Regions from separate parts of the Vogesella sp. AC12 genome, predicted to be linked through region 3. Evidence: predicted binding sites of a transcription regulator. Region 3 holds the regulator's gene; each other region holds the start of a gene.
What was found. Region 3 encodes HrcA, which represses chaperone genes, less so after heat shock. Its sites were predicted from a motif close to ATTAGCACTCGNNNNNNNCGAGTGCTAAT; they were not measured.
Positions count from the first base shown of each region.

Region 1 (4,179 bases), on a different contig from region 3:
TGGGCTTGGGCTGGGTGTTGCTGCCGTGGTGTGGCCGTCAGGCGCGGGCGGTGCATCTGCTGCCGCTGGCCATGCTGGTCATCTCGCTATTGCACAGCATGCTGGAGTACCCGCTGTGGTATCTGTATTTCCCGGCGGTACTGGTGATGCTGCTGGCGCTGGCGCCGGTGGCGGAGGGGGGCAAACGCCGCCCGTTCCGACCGGTACAGTACGGCGCGCTGCTGATGCTGCTGCTGGCGGGGTATGGCAGCTATCGTTACGTCGAGATGCAGGGCCTGTACAACCCGCGCAGCGCGCAGCAACAGCAGCGGTTGCAGCAGATCATGCGCAACGAGCCGCTGTTTGCCTTCCACGCGCTGGGGCTGCTGGATGATGTGGTGAGGCCGGGACGCGACAGTCCGTCAGCGCAGCGGCAGTGGATTGCGCTGCTGGCGCAGATGCGGCCGTATCCGGATGTGCTGCGCAAGGAGGCGCAATTCCTGGCGCTGGAAGGGCGCCCGCAGGAGGCCGCCTACACCATGCGGTTGGCGCTGGCCTCGTTCCCGACCTACGCGCCGTTTTTCCTGCGCGCGCTGTCGCCGGAAGAGCCGGCGTGGCAGCCGCTGCGGCAACAGGTGGAAGCGGCGATGCTTAAGCCGTGAACGGCGGCTGGCCAGCAATGAAAAATCCCTGCACATGGCAGGGATTTTTTGTGTCTGGCGAGGTGGGCAGATCAGCCGTCGATGACCACGCCGCTGTGCAGCGCCGTCTTCATCTTGCCCAGTGCCTTGGCCTCGATCTGGCGGATGCGCTCGGCGGACACGCCGAATTCGGCGGCGAGGTCATGCAGCGTGGCGCCGCTGTCGTCAGCCAGCCAGCGCGCTTCGATGATGCGGCGGCTGCGCGGGTCCAGTGTCGACAACGCTTCCAGCAGGCCTTCGCTCTGCAGACGATCTACCGCACGGCGCTCCAGTGTCACGGTCGGCTCGTTGTGGGCATCGGCCAGCCAGTCGATCGGGGCGTAGGCGTCGTCGTCGTTGTCGTCGGCCAGCAGCGACACGTCCTGGCCGCTCATGCGCGTTTCCATTTCGCGCACTTCTTCCGGCTTGACACCGAGATCTTCGGCAATGGCACGGGCTTCGCTGTCGCTGAGTGCGGCAAAGCTCTTCTTCATGCTGCGCAGGTTGAAGAACAGCTTGCGCTGTGGCTTGGTGGTGGCAATGCGCACCAGCCGCCAGTTGCGCAGGATGAATTCATGCATCTCGGCCTTGATCCAGTGCACCGCGAACGAGAACAGGCGCACGCCGCGGTTCGGTTCGAAGCGCTTGACCGCCTTCATCAGGCCGATGTTGCCTTCCTGGATCAGGTCGGCCTGTGGCAGGCCGTAACCGGCGTAGCCGCGGGCAATGGATACCACCACGCGCAGGTGAGACATCACCAGGCGTTTTGCCGCTTCCAGGTCTTCGTGTTGCTGATGACGCGTGGCAAGCTCGATCTCCTCTTCCTGGGTCAGCATCGGGATGCTGTTAACGGTCTGGATGTATTGCTCCAGGCTGCCGTTGGAAGAAAGTACGGGCAGGGCAAAAGTGGACATGTATTCGCAATCCTCCTAAATGGACCGACTTATCTTAGCACTCGGATTATGAGAGTGCCAGACGACAGGAGTTCCTGCCAATGGCAAATTTCAATCAGACCGATTGTCTCGCCCGATGTCACGCCGGCTGGTTTTTGCGCAGATGATGGTCTGCGGCCAACCTGGCGCCGAGCATGCTCAGCAGCACGGCGCCCAGCAGCACGCCCAGCACTTCCAGCGGCTGCAGGCTGCGTAACTGGGCATCGATGCCGTACAGGCTGGCGAATTCGGCCAGCGCCGGATTAGCCTGGTAGGCCAGCCAGCTGCTCAGGCCCCAGCATAGCAGCGCCGACAGTCCGCCCTGCCACGCCGCGTGATAGAGGAAGGGGCGACGAATGAAACTGTCGGTGGCGCCGATCAGTTTCGAGACCGCGATTTCTTCCTGCCGCGCCAGGATCTGCATGCGGATGGTGTTGTGGTTGATCAGCACCATCGCCAGCGCAAACACCACCGCCAGCAGCCAGGCAAGCTGGCCGGCGAGGGTGATCATCGCGTGCAGCTTGCGCGCCCAGGCCGCATCGAACTGCGCCAGTTCCACCATCGGCAGCCCGGACAGCTCCTTCTGCAGCAGGTCGAGCATCGCCGGCTCCAGCGCTTGCGGAGTGACGATGAAGGCGTGCGGCAGCGGATTGCTGCCGAGGCCCTCGCTGATCGCGTTCAGGCCGCTGCGCTGTTCCAGTTCTTTCAGCGCGGCATCCTTGTGCACAAAGCGGAAGGATGCAACCCGTGGATGGTGCTTGAGGCTGCTTTCCACCGCGGCCAGATCGGCCTGTTCGCTGGACAGTTCCATGAACAGCGTGATCTGCGGCGTGGTGTTCAGCTTGGCGGTCCACTGCTGCAGGCTGCTGATACCGAGATACAACGACACCGGCAGCGCCAGCGCGATGGCCAGCATCAGCAGGTTGAGCAGGTTGCCGAACGGCTGGCGCAGGATCTTCAGCAGTGCGCTGCGGGCGCTCTGTGCGTGCAGGTACAGGTAGTGTTTCATGCGGCGAATTGTCCTTCACGAAGCCGGATGATGCGGCGGCCGTAGTCTTCCATCAGCGTTTCGTCGTGGGCCGAGATCAGCACCGTGACACCAACCTGGTGGAAGGACTTGAACAGCTCCATGATGTCCAGCGCGTAGGCGCGGTCGAGGTTAGCCGACGGCTCGTCCGCCAGCAGGATGCTGGGGCGGTGCACCACGGCACGGGCAATGCACAGCCGTTGCTGTTCGCCGCCGGACAGGCGGATCGGCATCACCTTTTCCTTGCCGGCGAGGCCGACCTTGTCCAGTGCCGCCCGCACGCGGCGCTGCGCATCGCGGCGGTCGAAACCGATGATGTCCAGCGGCAGCATCACGTTGTCGAATACCGAGCGGTCGAACAGGATCTTGTGATCCTGGAACACCACGCCGATGTGCTGGCGCACATAGGGCAACTGGCTGGCGCGCAGCTTGCTCAGGTTCTGGTTGTTGACCAGCACATTGCCGCTAGTGGCGCGCTCGATACCGGAAACCAGCTTCAGCAGCGTGCTTTTGCCGGCGCCGGAATGACCGGCGAGGAACACCATCTCGCCGCTTTCCACCGCGAAGGACAGGTTGCGCAGCGCCTCGTGTCCACCGGGGTAGCGCTTGGTGACTTGGTCAAATCGGATCATCGGCAATCATCCCGCACAAAGGTTGGCCGCAACGGTGGCGGCCGGCAAGTGGATCAAGGCGCTCAGTCGAACAGCGCGTCGACAAAGTCGCGGGTCGAGAACGGGCGCAGGTCGTCGATGCCTTCGCCGACGCCGATGAAGCGCAGCGGTACCGGGTGCTGCTTGGCGATGCCGGCGATGACACCGCCCTTGGCGGTGCCGTCCAGCTTGGTGAGGATCAGGCCGGTGAGACCCAGCGCCTCGTCGAAGGCCACCACCTGGTTGATCGCGTTCTGGCCGATATTGGCGTCCAGCACCAGCACCACTTCGTGCGGAGCATCCGGGATCGCCTTCTGGATCACGCGCTTCACCTTCTTGATTTCTTCCATCAGGTGCAATTGCGTCGGCAGGCGGCCGGCGGTGTCGGCAATGACGATGTCGATGCCGCGGGCCATGGCGGCCTGCATCGCATCGTAGCAGACGGCGGCGGCGTCGCCGCTTTGCTGTGCGATCACGGTGACGTTGTTGCGCTCGCCCCAGGCAATCAGCTGTTCGCGGGCGGCGGCACGGAAGGTGTCACCGGCGGCGAGCAGCACCGACTTGCCCTGGCTCTGGAAGTACTTGGCCAGCTTGCCGATCGAGGTGGTCTTGCCGGCGCCGTTGACGCCGGCGAGCATGATCACGTAAGGCTTCTTGCCGTGCGTCTGCAGCGGCTGCTCCAGCGGCTTGATCAGCTCGACCAGCGCCTCCTTCAGCGCACCTTTCAGCTCGCTGGCGTCCTTGAGTCCCTTCAGCGACACCCGCTCGCGCACGTCGCGCAGCAGGTGGCTGGTGGCGTCCATGCCCATGTCCGACGTCAGCAGTACCGCTTCCAGCTCTTCGTACAGCTCGTCGTCGATCTTGCCGCCGCCGAACAGGCCGGCCAGTTGCTTGCCCAGCTTGTCGCGGGT
Region 1 is NZ_JANFNU010000014.1:2,559-6,737, reverse strand. Features, by position in the region: gene NOM55_RS15895 (PglL family O-oligosaccharyltransferase) at 1-641, shown strand, start outside; gene rpoH (RNA polymerase sigma factor RpoH) at 713-1,573, opposite strand; gene ftsX (permease-like cell division protein FtsX) at 1,692-2,600, opposite strand; gene ftsE (cell division ATP-binding protein FtsE) at 2,597-3,250, opposite strand; gene ftsY (signal recognition particle-docking protein FtsY) at 3,313-4,179, opposite strand, start outside.
Region 1: the regulator HrcA is predicted to act here: its motif matches at 1,607-1,635, upstream of rpoH (RNA polymerase sigma factor RpoH).

Region 2 (4,179 bases), on a different contig from region 3:
CCGGAAAACAATGCGGCCAACCTTGCCGCAAGGTTGGCCGCAATAAAAAACCCCACGCCGTAGCGTGGGGTTTCCAGGTCGCGGGAGCGAGGCTGCTTACATCATGCCGCCCATGCCGCCCATACCACCCATGCCGCTCATGTCCGGCATCGCTGGCTTGTCTTCCGGCAGTTCGGCCACCATGCAGTCGGTGGTCAGCATCAGACCGGCGATGGACGCCGCATTCTGCAGTGCAGTGCGGGTCACCTTGGCCGGATCCAGCACGCCCATTTCCAGCATGTCGCCGTATTCGCCAGACGCCGCGTTGTAACCGAAGTTACCCTTGCCTTCCAGCACCTTGTTCACCACCACCGATGGCTCGTCACCGGCGTTCTGCACGATCTGGCGCAGCGGGGCTTCGATCGCCTTCAGCACGATCTTCACACCGGCGGCCTGGTCGGCGTTGGAGGTAACCAGACTGGTCAGGGTGGAGCGGGCACGCAGCAGGGCAACGCCACCGCCAGGCACCACGCCTTCTTCAACGGCAGCACGGGTCGCGTGCAGCGCGTCTTCGACACGAGCCTTCTTCTCTTTCATTTCCACTTCGGTGGCAGCACCGACCTTGATCACGGCCACACCGCCGGCCAGCTTGGCCACGCGCTCTTGCAGCTTTTCACGGTCGTAGTCGGAGGTCGCGGCTTCGATCTGCTGGCGTACTTCTGCCACGCGCGCCTGGATAGCGGCAACGTCACCGGCGCCGTCGATGATGGTGGAGTTTTCCTTGCCCACTTCAACGCGCTTGGCTTGACCCAGCATTTCCAGGGTCACTTTTTCCAGGGTCAGGCCCACTTCTTCGGCGATCACGGTACCGCCGGTGAGGGTGGCGATGTCCTGCAGCATGGCCTTGCGACGGTCGCCGAAACCTGGCGCCTTCACGGCAACCACTTTCAGGATGCCGCGGATGGTGTTCACCACCAGGGTGGCCAGCGCTTCGCCTTCCACGTCTTCGGCAACGATCAGCAGCGGACGGCCGGACTTGGCCACCTGCTCCAGTACCGGCAGCAGGTCGCGGATGTTGGAGATTTTCTTGTCGAACAGCAGGATGAACGGATTGTCCAGTGCGGCAATCTGTTTTTCCTGGTTGTTGATGAAGTACGGGGACAGGTAGCCGCGGTCGAACTGCATGCCTTCCACCACGTCCAGCTCGTTGTTCAGCGACTTGCCGTCTTCAACGGTGATCACGCCTTCCTTGCCGACTTTTTCCATCGCGGTGGCGATGATGTCGCCGATATCGCTATCGGAGTTGGCGGAGATGGAGCCAACCTGGGCGATTTCCTTGGTGGTCGCGCATGGCTTGGCGATCTTGGCGATCTCGCCGACCAGGGCAATCACGGCCTTGTCGATACCGCGCTTCAGGTCCATCGGGTTCATGCCGGCAGTCACGAACTTCATGCCTTCGTGCACAATGGCCTGGGCCAGTACAGTGGCGGTAGTGGTGCCGTCACCGGCCACGTCGGAAGTCTTGGAAGCGACTTCTTTCACCATCTGTGCACCCATGTTCTCGAACTTGTCCTTCAGTTCGATTTCCTTGGCAACCGATACACCGTCCTTGGTGATGGTTGGCGCGCCGAAGGAGCGATCCAGGACCACGTTGCGGCCTTTCGGGCCGAGGGTCACTTTTACGGCATCAGCCAGCACATTGACACCCACCACCATCTTGGCGCGGGCGGAATCACCAAAGCGTACGTCTTTTGCAGCCATGTTCTTCAATCTCCAGAATTCAGTTCAATAAAACGGTAACGGGTCGGATTACTCGACGATGCCCATTACGTCTTCTTCGCGCATTACCAGCAGCTCGTCGCCGTCAACCTTGACGGTCTGGCCGGAGTACTTGCCGAAAATAACCTTGTCGCCGACCTTCAGTTCCAGAGCGCGACGCTCGCCGTTTTCCAGAATCTTGCCGTTACCAACCGCAACGACTTGGCCCATGTCCGGCTTTTCAGCAGCGGCGCCAGGCAGAACGATACCGGAAGCTGTCTTCTCTTCAGCCTCGAGGCGCTTGATAACAACACGATCGTGTAAAGGACGAATTGCCATTGATCTCTCCTAATAGCAGTGGCTGTTGAAAGATGAATACCTATCAAAGCAGCAGATTGACCGAGCGACTGGCACTCGGCGCTTGCGAGTGCTAATGGTAGGGACGGGGGAAAGGATTTTCAAGGGTCGTAGCAGACGAATTTTTACCAATCGACATAACAACATCGATAGCACCAATCAAATACACCGCACACTAGACGGCCCCGATTCTTGAGTGAAAGCAATCACCCCTGATAACAGGGGAAAAGAAGCAGTCGAACTAAATCAAGGTTAACTACCCCGACTCTTGTAGGCAGTCCACCCTGTTGGTCCGGTTGGACCAAGATGCCAATAAAACAGAAAAGGCTTACTTAGAATGAGAGCAGCATGAGCGGTTAAGGCACTGGGCCCAACAGAAAAAAACCAAAGGTGTCTTAAAACCCCTCCCCCAGAGGAAATTTCCTGCTGAGCGCGACTGCGGGTTGATGGTCACCATCAGCTTGGTGGCCACCAGCGGCAAGGTGGCAAGTGAGGTCAAGAAGTGTGGCCAGTCATCACCGGCATGGTGACCATGCAGGGGGCAGCGCCTGCGCTGCAACACGTGACAACCGACATGACGGGGCCCAGATGCGCATCATCCGCGCCATCCTCGCAGGAGAGCGACGGCCGGACATCTTGGCCAGCCATCGAGATAGCCGCTGCAAAGTTTCTGATAGAGATGATTCGCCAAGCACTGATCGGCCACGACCGGCCTGAGCATCTGTTTGCCTTGCAGCAAGCCGTCACCCTGTATGACTGTTACCAGGAGCAAGTGGCGCTGTGTGACCAGCATATCGATCAGATACTTCATGGCTTGGCTACCTACCCCAAGGCTAGGCATCATGGCATGCGACAACGTAACGGCTTCGCCTTTGATGCTCGTGCTGCCCGGTATGTCATGCTGGGGCAGGACCTGACCCGGACTCATGGAATGAGTACCCTACCTGGCGTTAAAACTGGTGGCGGAATGCGGTAACGACATGGCGCGCTGACCGAGTGCCAAGCACTTCACCTCCTGGCTCTGCCTGGCACCAAGTAACAAAATCTCGGGTGGTAAAGTGCTATCAAGCAAAGCCCGACGCTCCTCCAGTCGCGCCGCCGCACTGCGCCTAGCCGCCACCACGATTGGCAAAACCGAAACGGCACTGGGGGCATTCTACCGCCGACGCGCAGCCTGGGCAGGCAAGGCCAAAGCGGTGACAGCAACCGCCCGCAAAATTGCAGTGCTGTTCTACCATGCCTTGCGCTATGGCATGGACTATGTCGATCCGGGTAGTAACTACTATGAAGCGCACTACCGGGAGCGCGCGCTCAAACAGCTTACCCGACGCGCTACATCACTGGGCTATGTGCTTGCAAGCCGTGCTGCCGTCAGAGAGAGTTTCATAGGAAGCCGCGCAGTATTTTGCTAGGTAGCCCGAGCGAAGTACCACTTCATGAACGAGTATCGACCATCGCTCATCAAGTACCGGAAGAGCAATTAGTATCAACAGCCCTTTAAGACAACAGAGCAAGCTAGTGTGAGCTGGCTACCAATTTGCGACGATCAGCCTTGGCGGCCCGATGCAACACCAGCCACCGCGGCGCGCGAAACTGAACAATCCTGCGATAAAGCCAAATGTACATTAACACGAACAACCCACAGCACAACTGCAATGCCCATTGATACTGCCAAAACAACGTTGCAGGCATTACCGAGAACAGCGCAACAGCCCACAAGTAAGGAGCAGTAAGACTATTACGGCGCAACAAATGCTTCGCCTCGCGCTTTCCCACCATCCAGCGAACCAAGCGCTTATAGATCAGCATATGGAAATGCAAGCCATCAGGCATACCAGGGGACATCTGCCGCACAAACTTCTTTCGGTAAATCGAAAAGATCGTCTCAAACACGGGATAAATCATCAGCAGCATGGGGAACCACGGGGATACCACCCCGGGGTGACGCACCACCAGCAACACAGACACTTCTGCCAGCAAGAAACCGACCAGGTAGGCGCCCGCATCACCAGCGAAAATCATTCCTCGCGGAAAATTCCATACAAAAAAACCCAGCACAGCCCCCAACAACGCAAGGGAGATCGC
Region 2 is NZ_JANFNU010000002.1:128,467-132,645, reverse strand. Features, by position in the region: gene groL (chaperonin GroEL) at 97-1,740, opposite strand; gene groES (co-chaperone GroES) at 1,789-2,076, opposite strand; gene NOM55_RS04415 (hypothetical protein) at 2,597-3,070, shown strand; gene NOM55_RS17420 (hypothetical protein) at 3,120-3,506, shown strand; gene NOM55_RS04410 (glycosyltransferase) at 3,610-4,179, opposite strand, start outside.
Region 2: the regulator HrcA is predicted to act here: its motif matches at 2,144-2,172, upstream of groES (co-chaperone GroES).

Region 3 (4,179 bases):
GGCGCGCGCCATCGGCATCGGCCAGCGCCTCCAGCAGGGCAAACAGGTAGCGCTGGTCGACCGCGCCCAGCATCGCGCGCACGCCGTCTTCGCGCACGTCGCCGACACCGTAGGCGATGGCCTGGTCCAGCAGCGACAGCGCATCGCGCATCGAACCGGCGGCGGCACGACCGAGCAGCGCCAGCGCCGGTGCCTCAAAGCTCACGCCTTCGGTATCCAGCACGTGCGCCAGATGGCCAGCCACCTGCTGCGGCGTCATGTTGCGCAGGCTGAACTGCAGGCAGCGCGACAGCACCGTGACCGGCACTTTTTGCGGGTCGGTGGTGGCGAGGATGAACTTGACGTGCGCCGGCGGCTCTTCCAGCGTCTTCAGCATCGCGTTGAAGGCACTCTTGGACAGCATGTGCACTTCGTCGATGATGTAGACCTTGAAGCGGCCCATGGTCGGCGTGTACTGCGCGTTTTCCAGCACTTCGCGGATGTTGTCGATGCCGGTATTGGACGCGGCGTCGATCTCCAGCAGGTCGACAAAGCGGCCGGCGTCAATCTGGGTGCAGGCCTGGCACACGCCGCACGGCTCGGCGGTGGTGCCGGTTTCGCAGTTCAGACTCTTGGCCAGGATGCGGGCAATGGTGGTCTTGCCCACACCGCGGGTACCGGTCAGCAGGTAGGCGTGGTGCAGGCGCGATTCTTTCAGCGCATTGCTGAGCGCGCGCACCACGTGCTCCTGGCCGACCAGATCGGCGAAGCGTTTGGGGCGCCATTTGCGGGCGAGAACTTGATAGGTCATGGCGGGCGATTCTAGCAGTTTGCGCCCGATTCAGGGAGCAGGCGTCGCGGCAAAACGCGCCGCCAGGTAGCGGTTGCGGATTTCCTGCGCCAGCTCGTGCGCCACCATCGCGTACAGCGTGCTCTTGTTGTAGCGGGTGATGGTGTAGAAATTATTGAGTCCCAGCCAGTAGCGCGTCTCGCCCGGCGCCACTTCCAGTGCGAACAGCACCGCCTTGGCGTCGTCACGCACCGGCGCCAGCGGCGACACGCCCATCGCGCGCAGCTCGGCCACGCTGTAGTGCAGGTTGAATTTGTCGGCCAGCAGCTTGTCCAGCGCCTCGCCCGGCGCCACCTCGGCCGGCACCACCACGTCGTCGCCGCCCAGCCAGCCGTGCAGCTGGAAGTAGTTGCCGACGCTGCCGATGGCGTCAACGCGGTTGCTCCAGATGTCGCGATGGCCGTCACCGTCGAAATCCACCGCCCACTTGCGGAAGCTGGACGGCATGAACTGCGGCAGGCCCATCGCCCCGGCGTAGCTGCCCTTCAGTGACAAGGCATTGACGTTCTCGCTGCGCGCCAGCAGCAGCAGCTCGGTCAGCTCGTCGCGGAAGAACGCGGCGCGGCGCGGGTAGTCGAAGGCCAGCGTGGACAGCGCATCGGCGAGGCGGAAGCTGCCAGTGTTGCCGCCGTAGCGGGTCTCGATGCCGATGATGGCGACGATCATTTCCGGCGCGACATGGTATTGCTGCTCGGCACGGCGCAGCGCGTCCTCGTTGGCCTGCCAGAACGCCACGCCCTCGCCCATCAGCCGCTCGCTGTAGAAGTTGGGACGGAACTGGTACCACGGCCGCGCGGTGGACGGCCGGTCCATGATGTTGATGATGTTCGGCTTGAGTTCGACATTGGCGAACACTGCCTCCAGCTCCGGCCGCGTCAGCGCACCGGCGGCGACCTGTTCGTCGATGTAGCGCTGCACGTCCGGCCGCGCCAGAAAGGCGGCATCGGCACGGGCCAGCGCGGCGCACAGCACCAGCAGGGACAACAGCATCTTGGGCAGAAAAGACATGGCGGATCCGTCAAAAGGTTGGCCGCAAGGCGGCCGGTGATTGAATTCTAGTCGTTGAAATTGAGTGCGCTGGAGACCAGCCGCGCGGTGATGTCGACGATGGGGATCACCCGCTCGTAGGCCATGCGCGTCGGACCGACCACGCCGAGGGTGCCGACCACCTGGCCGCCCATCCGGTACGGCGCGATCACCACGCTGCAGTCGTCCAGCGTCACCACACCAGACTCGTCGCCGATGAACAGGTTCACGCCCGGCGCCTGCCGGCTCTGCTCCAGCAGCTGCAGCAGCTCGGTCTTGCGCTGGAAGGTATCGAACAGCTCGCGCAGGCGCTGCAGGTCGCCGCCGAAGTCGTTGGCGCACAGCAGCTTGCCCTCGCCGGACACCATCACCTCGTCGCTGCTCAGGCTCTCGCGGCCGAAACGGATCGCCTCCGTCATCAGCCCGGAGATGTCGCCCTGCAGGCAGGTCAGCTCCTGCTCCATGCGGTCGACCACTCCGGCCAGCGCCTGGCCGGCGTAGTGCTGGTTGAGGAAATTGGCGGCCTCGATCAGCTCGCTGCCGCTGTAATCGCGCGGGGTGTTGAACAGGTGGTTGCGCACATCGCCTTCCAGCGTCACCAGAATCAGCAGCACCCGCCGCTCGGACAGGCGCAAAAACTCGATCTGGCGGAAGGCACCGTCCGGGCGCTGCGGCGTCATCACCACGCCGGCAAACTGGGTCAGCTCCGACAGCATCTGCGACGCCGCCTGCAGCACGCGCTGCGGGCTGTCCGGCTGCAGGTTGTGGCGCAGCTCCTGCACCATCGGCGCCGCCAGCGGCTGGATGGTGATCAGGCGATCGACGAACAGGCGGTAGCCGCGCTGCGTCGGCACCCGTCCGGCCGAGGTATGCGGCGACGCAATCAGGCCCATCGCCTCCAGGTCCGCCAGCATGTTGCGGATGGAAGCCGGCGACAGCTCCAGACCGGAGACTGCGGCCAACGTTTTCGAGGCGACCGGCTGGCCGTCGGCGATATAGCGCTCGACCAGCACCTTGAGCAGGCGTTGCGTACGTTCATTCAACATGCAGCCATTCTGGCACAGCTTGGCTTGCCGCCAAAAGCATTACTTGCACCGCCGGCTATGCCAGAAGCAAGCTTGGCCGCCGGGGGTTTTGTGCGATAATCCTGCGCTTGATATCCCGCGCGTCCCTGCCCTTGTGGCGCGCACGCATCGTTGCCTGTCGCTTTTATTTGGCACGCCGGATGAAAACGTACATAATCAAACCCAATCCCTTACACCACACCGTTGAATGAATGGAGCAAGCATGGCGGAGCGTTCCGAAGACAAGAGCAAGGCCCTGAGCGCAGCACTGGCCCAGATCGAAAAGCAGTTCGGCAAAGGCTCGATCATGCGCATGAGCGACAACCAGGTGCATGAAAACCTGCAGGTGATCAGCACCGGTTCGCTCGGCCTTGACCTCGCCTTGGGCGTTGGCGGCTTGCCGCGTGGCCGCGTGGTGGAAATCTACGGTCCGGAATCGTCCGGCAAGACCACGCTGTGTCTGCAAGTGGTCGCCGAGGCGCAGAAGCTGGGCGGCACCTGCGCCTATATCGACGCAGAAAACGCGCTCGACCCATCCTACGCGCAAAAGCTGGGCGTCAAGGTCGACGAGATGCTGATCTCGCAGCCGGATACCGGCGAACAGGCACTGGAAATCTGCGACATGCTGGTGCGCTCCGGCGGCGTCGACATCATCGTGGTCGACTCGGTGGCGGCACTGGTGCCGAAGGCGGAAATCGAAGGCGAAATGGGCGACAGCCACGTCGGCCTGCAGGCACGCCTGATGTCGCAGGCACTGCGCAAGCTGACCGGCAACATCAAGCGCACCAACACGCTGGTGATCTTCATCAACCAGATCCGCATGAAGATCGGCGTGATGTTCGGCAGCCCGGAAACCACCACCGGCGGTAACGCGCTGAAGTTCTACGCCTCGGTGCGCATGGACATCCGCCGCATCGGCGGCATCAAGAAGGGCGAAGAGGTCATCGGCAACGAGACCCGCGTCAAGGTAGTGAAGAACAAGGTGTCGCCACCATTCAAGCAGGCGGTGTTCGACATCTTCTACGGCGAAGGCATCTCGCGCGAAGGCGAAATCATCGACATGGGCGTCGAGCACGACTTCATCAGCAAGTCCGGCGCCTGGTATGCCTACAACGGCCAGAAAATCGGCCAGGGCAAGGACAACACCCGCCAGTGGCTGAAGGACAATCCGGAGATCGCCAAGGAAATCGAGCGCAAGATCCGCGAAACCGTCGGCGTCCAGGTAGTCGCCAACAAGGATGACGCGGCAGACGAAGAAGA
Region 3 is NZ_JANFNU010000004.1:212,157-216,335, reverse strand. Features, by position in the region: gene dnaX (DNA polymerase III subunit gamma/tau) at 1-790, opposite strand, end outside; gene mltB (lytic murein transglycosylase B) at 821-1,837, opposite strand; gene hrcA (heat-inducible transcriptional repressor HrcA) at 1,885-2,901, opposite strand; gene recA (recombinase RecA) at 3,143-4,179, shown strand, end outside.